Prosthecodimorpha staleyi: one gene and its partner. The protein of the gene in region 1 interacts with the protein of each later gene in a pairwise test. Links are inferred from orthologs where the notes say so. Each region holds a gene or a part of one and is shown on either strand. Other genes may lie near its edges.

What was found.
Region 2: the proteins of accC (region 1) and ribD interact in binary tests that used the Escherichia coli proteins (3 or more experiments, as listed by UniProt). The link is inferred for Prosthecodimorpha staleyi from one-to-one orthologs.

The regions. Positions count from the first base shown.
Region 1 is NZ_JAHHZF010000009.1:277,158-283,202, forward strand. What follows is about bases 1,474-4,284. They hold accC (acetyl-CoA carboxylase biotin carboxylase subunit), read right to left. Parts: upstream 3,653-4,284; coding sequence 2,294-3,652; downstream 1,474-2,293. Other genes in these bases: KL771_RS19200 (hypothetical protein), read right to left, coding at 1,474-1,526; aat (leucyl/phenylalanyl-tRNA--protein transferase), read right to left, coding at 1,624-2,286; accB (acetyl-CoA carboxylase biotin carboxyl carrier protein), read right to left, coding at 3,670-4,161. Also shown: KL771_RS19190 (hypothetical protein), read right to left, coding at 1-9; KL771_RS19195 (DUF2155 domain-containing protein), read left to right, coding at 414-887; more of KL771_RS19200, read right to left, coding at 900-1,473; KL771_RS19220 (DsbA family protein), read right to left, coding at 4,569-5,342; KL771_RS19225 (pyridoxal phosphate-dependent aminotransferase), read left to right, coding at 5,598-6,045. UniProt on the Escherichia coli protein: This protein is a component of the acetyl coenzyme A carboxylase complex; first, biotin carboxylase catalyzes the carboxylation of the carrier protein and then the transcarboxylase transfers the carboxyl group to form malonyl-CoA.
Region 2 is NZ_JAHHZF010000005.1:122,339-128,403, forward strand. The notes cover bases 305-3,135. They hold ribD (bifunctional diaminohydroxyphosphoribosylaminopyrimidine deaminase/5-amino-6-(5-phosphoribosylamino)uracil reductase RibD), read right to left. Parts: upstream 2,373-3,135; coding sequence 1,236-2,372; downstream 305-1,235. Other genes in these bases: ribH (6,7-dimethyl-8-ribityllumazine synthase), read right to left, coding at 305-546; KL771_RS11230 (riboflavin synthase), read right to left, coding at 578-1,225; nrdR (transcriptional regulator NrdR), read right to left, coding at 2,437-2,907; KL771_RS11245 (S8 family peptidase), read right to left, coding at 2,997-3,135. Also shown: transcription antitermination factor NusB, read right to left, coding at 1-55; more of ribH, read right to left, coding at 43-304; more of KL771_RS11245, read right to left, coding at 3,136-4,730; KL771_RS11250 (hypothetical protein), read left to right, coding at 5,022-5,996. UniProt on the Escherichia coli protein: Converts 2,5-diamino-6-(ribosylamino)-4(3h)-pyrimidinone 5'-phosphate into 5-amino-6-(ribosylamino)-2,4(1h,3h)-pyrimidinedione 5'-phosphate.

The DNA of each region.
Region 1 (6,045 bases):
CACCGGCATGACGCCGAACCCCGGATGAAAGAGCCTTGCGTGCACCCGACCCTCCCGTCGCCACCCGCTTTCGAGGGCCATTGGGGCCGTTCACGCTTAAGGCCTGCTCAAGGGGCAGGGTGAATCGGGCGTCAAGGTTAAGGACGCGCTGACGGCATCCTTTCGATGCCGACGCCGGCCGGGCGGGAGGTCGGCGGTGCCATCATCCCCCGCCGCCTGAATCTCGCCTTTTCGCCCCGCTAGACGCGTGCTATGTGGCCGACGCCGTCGGAAGCCTTCAGCGGGTGACGGCGCGGCCGGACGGGCCGAGGCAAGCCGCTTCCGGGCGGTCAGCCGCCGGGTCGAGACTTCTGAAAATGGCACGTCCGGCGGGGCATTTCCGGCAGGGCAGGGCAGGGACAAGCGGACGCGGCATGACGGGCGGACGGACTCTTCGGGCGCATATCCTGGTGGCCGCGCTCGCGGCCGGAACGATTGCGCTGGGCGGAGCCGCCTTCGCGCAGAGCCAGGGGCGCCGCCAGCCGCCGCCGTCGCCCGACGACGGCACCAAGATCTCGCAGCCGATCGCCAACTTCTCCGGGCTCGACAAGATCACCGGCCGGATCATCGCCTTCGACGTGGCAATCAACGAGACGGTCCAGTTCGGCGCCCTGCAGGTGACCCCGCGCGTCTGCTATTCGCGCCCGCAGACCATCGCGCCCTTGACCACCACCTTCGTCGAAGTCGACGAGATCACGCTCGACAACAAGATCCGCCGTATCTTCACCGGCTGGATGTTCGCCGACAGCCCTGGCCTGCACGCCGTCGAGCACCCCGTCTACGACATCTGGCTGACCGCCTGCAAAGCCACCTCCAGCGACGTCCCGGCGACCGCGGTCAAGCAGTAGATAGTCGAAAATCTACGAGTCACGGTTGACGGCATATGCCAGAACCGCCACGCCGGGCCAGAAGTTGCCGTCGCTTCCTTCGATGAATCGCGTCGATTGTGGAAAACTCCACCCTATCAGCCCGGCATCACCGTATGTACTTTGGATGCTCTCGACGTATCGGTCGATAATTATCTTCGGATTTTTCTTGAATTCAAAGAGACTATCACTCTTGCATGACGGAGCCAGAAAAACAACTGCAACCCGGGTCCCGTCATGGACGTCTCGAGCGTCTTCCTTCGCACTGACAATCGCATCCTGGATGGTGGTATTGGACCCTTCCGAGAAGATATCGTCCCAGCGATGCTTCGCCTCAATGGCGAAATAGAAATCGCGCCCTTTGATGTACAGGTCGGCTCGCCCCGGTCGCGCTTTCGGGCCGAATCCCTTTTCCGCTGCGTATTCTTCAATCCCCACAGCGCCGGCCACCCATGCGGCGCTGCACAGAACCGATACGTTCGGACGCTCACCGTAGTAGTAGGCGGCATCGTCGCCGTTGTGAAAAGTTGAATAGGCGACGACGCAATCGGCCCAAGTCTGGACGATGGGCTCCAGCGCCTTCAATCGGCTCGAACGCAGGGATGTTCCGGTAAGATGCATGACGTCATCCAGGAGTCGTGTAATTGCTCCCGTCAAACCATAATCCGAAACCGAACAACAATCTAGGGTGTCACCCTCTCGCGTGGCAGACCTAGCCTCACAGGCGAACGAGCGCTTCAGCCCCTGTCACTCCGGTCTTCGGGAGGGCGGCGAAATCGGCCTCGAGCACGATGGCGCGTTCGAGCAGGCGCTGGTATTCGCGGCGCGAGACCTCGATGGCGCCGAAGCCGGACAGGTGTTCGGTGACGAACTGGGTGTCGAGCAGGGTGTAGCCGCCGGCCTTCAGACGGGCGACCAGGTGGACCAGCGCGACCTTGGAGGCGTCGGTTTCGCGCGAGAACATGCTCTCGCCGAAGAAGGCGCCGCCGAGGGAGACGCCGTAGAGGCCGCCGACCAGTTCCTCGCCCATCCAGGATTCGACCGAATGGGCACGGCCCAAATGGTGCAGGGCGGTGTAGAGCTCGCGGATGCGGTCGTTGATCCAGGTCTTGCGCCGGCCGGGGGCGGGCGCGGCGCAGCCCTCCATCACGGCCTCGAAGGCACTGTCGCAGCGGATCTCGAACTTGTCGGCCTTGACGGTGCGGGCGAGGCGGCGGCCGACATGGAAGCCGTCGAGCGGGATGATACCGCGCCGTTCCGGCTCGACCCAGAACAGGCCCGGGTCGTCGGCCGATTCGGCCATCGGGAAGATGCCGACCGCATAGGCGCGCAGCAGGATGTCTGGGGTGATGTCGACGCTGGAGCCACTTCGGCCGGCCATCGGCGCGTCAGGCTCCGTCGGCGAACGGCTTGGAGGCCAGGAAGCGCTCCAGCCAGTGGATGTCATACTGGCCGTTGGCGATGTCCTGGTTCTCCACCAGCTTGCGGAACAGCGGGATCGTCGTCTCGATGCCGTCGACGACGAACTCGTCCAGGCAGCGCCTCAGCCGCATCATGCACTCGACGCGATTGCGGCCGTGCACGATCAGCTTGCCGATCAGGCTGTCGTAGTAGGGCGGGATCGAATAGCCCTGATAGACGCCCGAATCGACCCGCACACCGAGCCCGCCGGGCGGATGGTAGTAGGTGATCCGGCCCGGCGACGGCGTGAAGGTGGCCGGGTTCTCGGCATTGATCCGGCACTCGATGGCGTGGCCGTTGAACTTCACGTCCTCCTGGCGCACCGACAGCGTCGCTCCGGAGGCGACCCGGATCTGTTCGTTGACGAGGTCGATGCCGGTGATCGCCTCGGTCACCGGATGCTCGACCTGCAGGCGGGTGTTCATCTCGATGAAGTAGAACTCGCCGTCCTCGTAGAGGAATTCGATTGTGCCGGCGCCGGCATAGCCGAGATCGGCGATCGCCTTGGCGACGACGCCGCCGATGCGGTCGCGCTCCTCGGCATTGAGGGCGGGCGAGCCGGCCTCTTCCCAGATCTTCTGGTGGCGGCGCTGCAGCGAGCAGTCGCGTTCGCCGAGATGGATCGCGTTGCCCTTGCCGTCGCCCATCACCTGGATTTCGATATGGCGCGGCCGGCCGAGATACTTTTCGATATAGACCGAATCGTCGCCGAAGGCGTTGCGTGCCTCGGTGCGGGCGGTCGAATAGGCCTCGACGAGGTCGTCCTCGGTCTTCGCCACCTTCATGCCGCGCCCGCCGCCGCCGGCGGCCGCCTTGATCAGCACCGGATAGCCGATTTCCGCCGCGACCCGGAGCGCGTCCTGCTCGCTCGACACGCCGCCGTTGGAGCCCGGCACGACCGGGATGCCCAGCTTCTCGGCGGTGCGCTTGGCCTCGATCTTGTCGCCCATGATGCGGATATGCTCCGCCGTCGGGCCGATGAACTTGACGCCATGCGCCTCGACGATCTCGGCGAAGCGGGCATTCTCGGACAGGAAGCCGTAGCCCGGATGGACCGCGTCGGCGCCGGTGATCTCGCAGGCGGCGACCAGTTGCGGGATGTTCAGGTAGCTGTCGCGTGCGGGCGGCGGGCCGATGCAGACGCTCTCGTCGGCGAGGCGGACATGCATGGCGTCGGCATCGGCGGTCGAGTGGACCGCCACGGTCTTGATGCCGAGTTCCTTGCAGGCGCGCAGAACGCGCAGGGCGATCTCGCCGCGGTTGGCGATCAGGATCTTGTTGAACATCCGCGCGGGTCCTTGGCTCACTCGATCACGACCAGGGGCTCGCCATACTCCACCGGCGCGGCGTCGTCGAACAGGATGGCGGTGACCGTCCCGGCGCGCGGGGCCGGGATCTGGTTCATGGTCTTCATGGCCTCGATGATCAGCAGGGTCTGTCCCTCGCGCACCTTCGACCCGATGTCGACGAACGGCGCACTGCCGGGTTCGGCGGCGCGATAGGCAGTCCCCACCATGGGCGACTTGACCAAGCCCGGGTGGCCGGCGAAGTCGGAGACCGGCGCGGCCGTTCCGGGTGCCGAGGGCGGCACCGGCGGCGGGGAGGACGGTGCGGCCGCGGCCGCATAGCTCGGGGCCGGCGCCATGTGCACCGGCGCGGTGATGGTCACGTTGCGGGCGACGCGGATCTTCAGGTCGCCATGGGCGACTTCGATTTCGGTCAGGTCCGTCTCGGCGATCAGCATCGCGAGATCGCGGATCAGATCGGTGTCGAACGGTTTCTTCGTGGTGGCCATTACGTTACTCGAGCCTTTGAGGGCCGGCGCGTCCGCTCCGGAGCGGGCGCCGCGCCGGATCAGGGGAGGCGACCTCGGCGGCATCGTTTCCGCAGGCGCCGGAAACCGGCCAGGGCTGGCCGGTCGGCGACGGGGAAACGACACTCGGCGAAGACTGGGATCGACATGTCCATCCTGGGCCGTGCCGGCGGCCGATCCGCCCGGAGGATCCGGTAGAGCCTCGCAAGGCTCCCGCCGCCCGGGTTGCGGCCCCGCTTCGCGATCGCCGGAGCGGCCAAAACCGCCCCGAGTCGATCCCGCTCGGGGGCCGGCTGCAGGCGCGCTTTATAGGGGCTCGGACCGGCCAGGAAAAGCCCCCATCGGGCCGGCTGGCGAACGTGGCGCGGGATGAGGCGTCGGACCGGGTCTCAGCAGGTCGTCGTGCCGCAACGGGCCTGGGACACGAGTTGCTTCAACTGGTCGTAGCCGACGGCGCCGGGTACGACGGTGTTGCCGATCACGTAGGAGGGCGTTCCGGTCAGACCCAGCCCGTTGGCAAGGGCGTAGCTTTCATCCAGCGTCGCCTCGATCTCCGGGCTGCCCATCTCGGCCTCCAGGCGCCCCTTGTCGATGCCGATCGAAACCGCGACCTCGGTCGCGCGCGCCAGGTTGGCTTCACCGCGGCCGAGCAGGAGCTTCTGGTGGAAGTCTGCATACTTTTCGGGTGCGATCCGGCTGACCGCCACCGCCACCCGGGCAGCGTCCTTGGACGCCGGACCGAGCACCGGGAATTCCTTCAGCACGAAGCGGATCTTGCCGTCCTCCTTGAGGAGAGCCGCCATGTCGGAATGCGCGCGCTTGCAGTAGCCGCAGCGGTAGTCGAAGAATTCCACAACGGTTACGTCGCCCTTCGGATTGCCGAGCACGACCTGCCGCGCCGAATTGAACAGAATGCCCGCCTTCTCGGAAATGATCTGGTTCCGGGCAAGCGCGGCCTCGTCGGCGCGCTTCTTCTCGAGCGCCGTCATCACCTCTTCGAGCAGTTCCGGATGTTCGAGCAGGTAGTTGCGGATGATCGACTCGACGGCCGTCTTCTGCTGGGCGGTCAATGCATCGGCGGCAGCGGCCGGCCGGGATGCCAGACCCGCGAAGGGCAGCACGAGGGCGGCGAGGAGGGCAAGGACGGCGAGGCGCAGCTTCATCGATCGCGAACTCCGGTTCGGCCGGACCGCAGCCCAGGCGTGACGAGCCTTATAGGATATCGGCGCCATTCCGCGAAGCCGGGCTCGCAATGCCGGTCTCACATCTGCTTGAGGGGCGGTGGCGTCCGGGGCTGCCGCCGCCGTGCTCCGGCGCCGACCGCTCCCAATGACGGTCGGGGCCGCGGCAGCGGGTCTTGCCTCAGGGCCGCGACCTGATAGAGCGTCGCGCGCAAGGGCCCGACACCGGAGACTGCCATGCCGTTCCAGCCATCAAATCGCAGCCGCGTCGAGCCTTTCATCGCCATGGAGGTGCTGGCGGCGGCCGTCGAGCGCGAGCGCCAGGGCCACCGGGTGGTGCGCATGGAGGTCGGCCAGCCCGGTGCCCCGGCGCCGAAGCCGGTCGTGGCGGCGGCCCAGGCGGCCATCGCCTCGGGCCGGCTCGGCTACACGGAGGCGATGGGAATCCGTCCGCTGCGCGAGGCGATCGCCGGCCACTACGCCAAGGCCTACGGGCTGGACGTCTCGCCCGACCGAATTGCCGTAACGGCCGGGTCCTCCGGCGCCTTCAGTCTCGCCTTTCTGGCCGCATTCGATGTCGGCCAGCGCGTCGCCATGCCGACGCCCGGCTATCCGGCCTATCGCAACCTGCTCGGCGCGCTCGGCATCGAAGCCGTCGAGATCGAGGCCGGCGCGGACACCCGAT
Region 2 (6,065 bases), on another replicon or contig:
TGTTGGCCGGGCGGACGGGCGCCTGCGCGTCCTTCTCTGCGTTCACAGTCCGAATCTCCGTTTGAGCGCGATCATCGCCAGACAGGCCGTGGCGGCGCCGCCGCCCTTGTCGAGCCGATCCGCCTTGGCCCGTTCCCAGGCCTGCGCTTCGTTTTCAACCGTCAGAATGCCGTTGCCGAGGGCGATCGACCGCGCCGTGGTCAGGTCCATCAGGGCGCGGGCCGATTCGTTCGACACGATCTCGTAGTGGGTGGTCTCGCCGCGGATGACCGTGCCGAGCGCGACGAAGCCGTCGAACGGCCCCGTGTCCGGCGCGGTCGCCCCGCGCGCCGCCGCCTCGACGGCATAGGCGATCACGGCGGGGATCTCCAGCGCGCCCGGGACCGTGATGGTCTCATGGCTGACGCCGGCCGCGTCGAGCGCGGCGCGCGCACCGGCCAGAAGGGCGTCGGCGAGATCGTCGTAGAAGCGCGCCTCCACGATCAGGACATGGGCGCCCTTCACGGCGGCCGGATCATAGGCGGCGGTATGACTCTTGGTGCTCATCGGCGATCCTTCGGACGGCGGCGGAACGGCGTCAAGCCCGCGCCGCGACCGTGGGGAAAGAAGTGCGGGCGTTAGCCGCATCCGCCTCGGCCAGCCGGGCGACGTAGCGGGCCATCAGGTCGACCTCGATATTGACGTGGTCGCCGGCCTGACGGGTACCCCAGGTGGTGACCGCGAGGGTGTGGGGGATCAGCATCACGGAGAATCGGTCGCCCTCGACCGCGTTGACGGTCAGCGAGGTGCCGTCGAGCGCGACCGAGCCCTTCCGGGCGACGAAGCGGGCGAGTTCGGCCGGCACCTTGAAGGTGAAGATGGCCATCTCGCCCTCCGCCCGCCGTTCGACGATCGCGGCCAGACCGTCGACATGACCGGTGACCATGTGGCCGCCCATCTCCTGGCCGAGCGTCAGCGAGCGTTCGAGATTGATCCGGGTGCCGACGGCCCAGTCTGCCATGGAGGTGACCGCCAGGGTCTCCGGCGAAGCGTCGACATCGAACCAGGCCCCTGCCCCGTCGCGGCCACGGTCGACCACGGTCAGGCAGATGCCCGAACAGGCGATCGACGCGCCGAGATCGATGCCGTCCGGCGAATAGCCGGTGCCGATGCGCAACCGCACGCCTGCCTCGAGCGGATCGCGCTGCCGGACGGTGCCGATATCGGTAACGATGCCGGTGAACATGGATTCTCCTTCAGCGGCCGAGGCGGCGGTAGGTGACGAGGCGATCCTCGCCGATGCGGCGGCGATCGATCGGCTGATAGCGGCCATCGCGGCCGGATTCGAGCCCTTCCAGGGATGCCGGTGCCGCCACGCCGCTCGCCCCAATCACCGCGCTCGAACGGAACAGCGCGACTTCGTCGACGAGATCGGCGCTGAGCAAGGCCTCGGCCAGATCGGAACCGCCTTCGACCAGAACGGACGGGATGCCCTTCCAGGACAGGCTGGTCAGTCCCTTGACGAGATCGACATGCCCGTCGGGCGCCATCGGCACCATGACGATGTCGACGCCGGCCGCGCGCAACGCCTCGATGCGGCTGCGCGGCGCCTTCTCGGTGGTCAGCAGATGCACCGGCACCTGTCCGGCGGAACGGACCAGACGGCTTTCGAGCGGCAGCCTGGCATGGCTGTCGACCACGATCCGGGCCGGCGAAGCACCCTCCATGCCGGGCAGTCGGACGGTCAGGTCCGGATCGTCGACCAGCGCGGTGCCGATCCCGACCATGACGGCATCGACTTCCGAGCGCAGAACCTGCGCATAGGCGCGCGCCGCGTCGCCGGTGACCGGAACCTTGGCGACGCCGCGCCGTCCGATCATGCCGTCGGCCGAGACCGCGAGCTTGAGGATCATGCGCGGCCGGCCGCGCCGCATGCGGGTGAAATGATTGGCGAGGCCACGTTCGGCCTCGGCCGCGCCGACGCCGACCACCACCTCGACCCCGGCGGCGCGCAGCATGGCGTGGCCGCGGCCGGCGACCCGGCTGTCGGGATCCTCCTGGGCGGTGACCACGCGGGCGATGCCGGCCTCCAGGATCGCCTCGGCGCAACCCGGGGTCGGCTTACCGTGCTGGGAACAGGGTTCGAGCGTGACGTAGAGAGTGGCGCCGCGCGCCCGCTCACCGGCCTCCGCGAGTGCGATCCGTTCGGCATGCGGCCGCCCGCCATGGGCGGTGGTGCCGCGGCCGACCACCTCCGGCCCGTCCGGCCCGGCGCGCACCACCACGGCGCCGACCGAGGGGTTCGGTCGGGTCAGCCCGAGATGGCGACGCCCCATGCGCACGGCGGCATCCATGAAGCGGCGGTCGAGGTCTGAGACCCGTCCCGCGGACATGTGGTCGGTCTGGCTCAATCCGGCACCGGTGGCGCGCTCGGCGGCGTGAACCCGACCGGACCGATCACTTGTCGCGATCGGTCTCGTCCTGGCTCAGTTCGCCGAGTACGGTTTCGAAATCCTTGGCCTCGCGGAAGTCCCTGTAGACCGAGGCGAAGCGGACATAAGCGACGTCATCCAGGCTTTTCAAGCCTTCCATCAGCAACTCTCCGATCTGCTGGGAGGGGATCTCGGGTTCGCCGAGGCTCTCCAGCTGGCGGACGATGCCGTTGACCATGCGCTCGATCCGCTCCGGATCGACCGGCCGCTTGCGCAGCGCGACCTGCACCGAGCGCATCAGCTTGTCGCGGTCGAAGGGAACGCGGCGGCCGGATTTCTTGACGATGATCAGTTCGCGCAGTTGCACCCGCTCGAAGGTGGTGAAGCGGCCGCCGCAGGACGAGCAGACCCGCCGGCGCCGGATCGCAGCCCCGTCCTCGGTCGGGCGCGAGTCCTTCACCTGGGTATCCTCGCCTCCGCAATAGGGACAGCGCATCGCTCGGCTCCGGTTCGATTCGGGTGGTCGGTCCGGCGCGAGATGTACGCGGATTCGCGAAGGAGCGGAAATCCGGCGCGGACCGATGCTCACTTCCGGACGAAGGTCACCAGGCGGGTGGTCGTGCCGATGGCGTTGGTGGTGTTGGTGAAGGTCAACGTCGCCCTGTAGGTGCCGTTGTTGAGCTTGGCGGCGGCCGCCTCGTTGATCGAGAGCGTGATCGCCGCCTCCGGATCGGTCGCGGTGCCGGCGGTCGCGCTGACCTTCAGCCATTTCGGGATGCCGGCGCCGCCGGCCGTGATCGTATAGCCGACATCGCCGTTGGCGCCGAGCACGGTGTAGCTCTTCGCCGCCATCGAATAGTCGGCGCTGGTCAGGCGGGTCACGGTCCAGCCGTCGGTCGGAGAGACGACCAGCGTGGGCGGATCGGTGACGGGCGGGATGGTCGCTGCCGGGAAGGTCGTGGTCAGGATGGTCTTCGCCGAATCGATCCGAATGCGTCGCGCGGTGACGCCCGATGCGGTGATGGCGCGGCCGGAATTCTCCAGCGCGGCCTCCATGGCATCGACCGTGGCGCCCGGCACGGCGCTGCGCAGCGCCGCAAAGGCGCCGGCGACATGCGGCGCCGCCATCGAGGTGCCCGATGCCTTGCCGTATCCGGAGAGGATCGAGGACTGGATGTCGACGCCGGTCGCATAGAGATCGACCATGTCGCCGACATTGCTGAAGCTCGCCAGCCCGTCCTTCTTGGTCGTGGCGCCGACGGTGACCGCAGTCGAGATGCAGCCCGGTGCGCTGACGCCGGTCGTGAAGCCGTTGTTGCCGGCCGCGATCACGGTCGCGATGCCGTTGGCGCGGAGCGTATCGATCGCGGTCTTCACGGCCGGCAGATCGGCGTCGCAGTTCTCATGGGCGACGCTGTCGCCGATGCTCATGTTGACGGCGGCGATTTTCACCGGATCGTAGCCGTCGCGCACGTTGTTGACCCAGTCGAGAGCGGCGACGATGTCGCTGAACCAGGCGCCGAGCGAATTGCCGGACCGGCTGAAGACCTGGACCGGAACCAGGCGGGCGAAATGGGCGACGCCGTCGCGCGAGCCGGTCTTGCCGCCGAGGCCGACCGCGATGCCGGAGACATGGGTGCCGTGAAAGCAGGCCGAACTGACCGAGGCCGCGCAGGTCTCCGCCGCTCCGATCCCGGTCTGCGTGAACTGGCCGTTGGGGCACAGCGTCGTCGCCACGCCACCGCCGCCGGAGAAGCAGGCCTGGTCGATGATCTTCGGGGCGAAGAACGGGTGGCTGGTCTTGACGCCGGTGTCGAGGACGGCCACCGCCTGGTTGGAGCCGGTCGCGCCGAGCGTCCAGGCGGCGCGCGCGCCGGTCAACTGGGTCGAGGTATCGAGCAGCGGCTGGACCGCTTCGTCCGGCTGGATGGCCGCGACGGTGGTGTCGGCCGCGAGGCGTTCGAGTTCGGCCGGGTTCGCCTCGAGCGCGACGAGCGGCAGCGTCGCGTAGCGGCGCACCTTGCGGGTGGGTTCGTCGGCGCTGCGCAGACCGAGCACTCCGGCAAGCACGCGGTTCTGGCCATCCGCGATGCGCGTCTTGCGATCGCGCCGGTCGGCGGCGTCGGGCGCCGGATCGTTCAGAACGACGATGTAGCGCAGGCGTGTCGCGGGCAGGGCCGCATCGAGCGAGAAGGTGCCGATGCCCTTGCCGAACTTCGCCTTGAGACGGGCCGACGGCTGATGGGCCTCGGCGGCGACCGATCCGGCCAGGACAAATCCGCAGACGGCAAGGATGCGCAACAGATGCCCGGACCGCATGGCTTGCTCCGACAAGGTCGACTCGACTAAGGGCAAACGTAAGCCGCAGCCGTTAACCGTCGGTTTGCCGTCGACGATAGTCATGTCGCGACCGCGCCGCGAAATGTTAGTTTGCGATGAAGCGGTTCGGCTCCGGCCGAACGCGATTCGGATGCTGTCGGCGGATCGACCGCGATCGGACGGGGCACCCGACTGGGGCCGACAGAACCGGATGCCGGCGAGACCCGGCGTCGGAGCGAGGCGATGTCCGCCGGTCGACGGCCTGTGGCAAGAAGGGGATGACGGAGGCGCATGGCCGAGATCGGGCTGAGATTGATCGGTGTGTTCTATCTGGCAGCGGCCTTCTATGTCGGACGGACCCTCATTACCGGCCGCAGCCTGACGGCGATGCTCGAGGCCCTCGCCCAGGGACCCGCGACCCGGGCAACGCGTTGGCGCGACCATTGGCTTGCCGCCGGAACCATCCCGGTCGGGCTCGGTGGCATGATGCTCGCCGTGCTTTCCTGGCTGGCCTTGCCGCTGTTTCTGATCGGTCTTGCCCAGCAGGTGCTCTATCTGGGCCTTGTTGCGCCGCGCTGGCTCGACCCGCATGACGAGCCCGTCGCGGCCGAGCGCGCGGCCACCCGCAATGCCGCCGTCGTCTATTCGGTCGCGACCGCCCTGGTGGCCATGGCCGCTGCGGATGGAAGGCTCCTCCCCCTCGGCGCCTTCGATCCCGCGCTCGTCGCAGCGATCATGACGCTCGCCGCCGTTCTGGTCGCGGGATTCGCGTTTCTCTATCTGCGCGCAGGCCGATTGACCGACTACGGCGGCGGTGGTGACGACGGCGACGACGACGCCATCGACCGGGCGGACGAACAGGCCCTGCCCGCACGGGCCTATGCGCCGCCCGCGCCGGACATGCCGCCCTCCTATAGCGTGATGGCGGATTTCGGCTGCCATCCGGTCTGGTCGATTCGTCCGGCCGACTACGGGTCGGTCGATCCCGCCGATCTCGACATCTCCCGGCAACTCGAGGCCGATCTCGCCCGCTGGGCGGATGAGTTCGAGCAGTCGCTCGATCCCGAAAACCCCGCCGAGCCGCGCTGGACGACCGAGGCCCATGCCGAGCACGAGGCGCGGGGGCGCGATCTCGCCGAACGCCTTGCCGCCGAGTTCGCCGCCTCGGGTCGCGCCGGCTGGCAGGTATTCGCCTTTTCGACCGACGCCGGGCATGTCCGGGTCTCGCCCTCGGGCGAGGTCCGGCCCCACGATGCCCATTCGTAAAGGGCGTCGGACGCGACCGGCATCGGCGTGATCAGACCCGGAAATGGCAACGGGGGCCGCAAGGCCCCC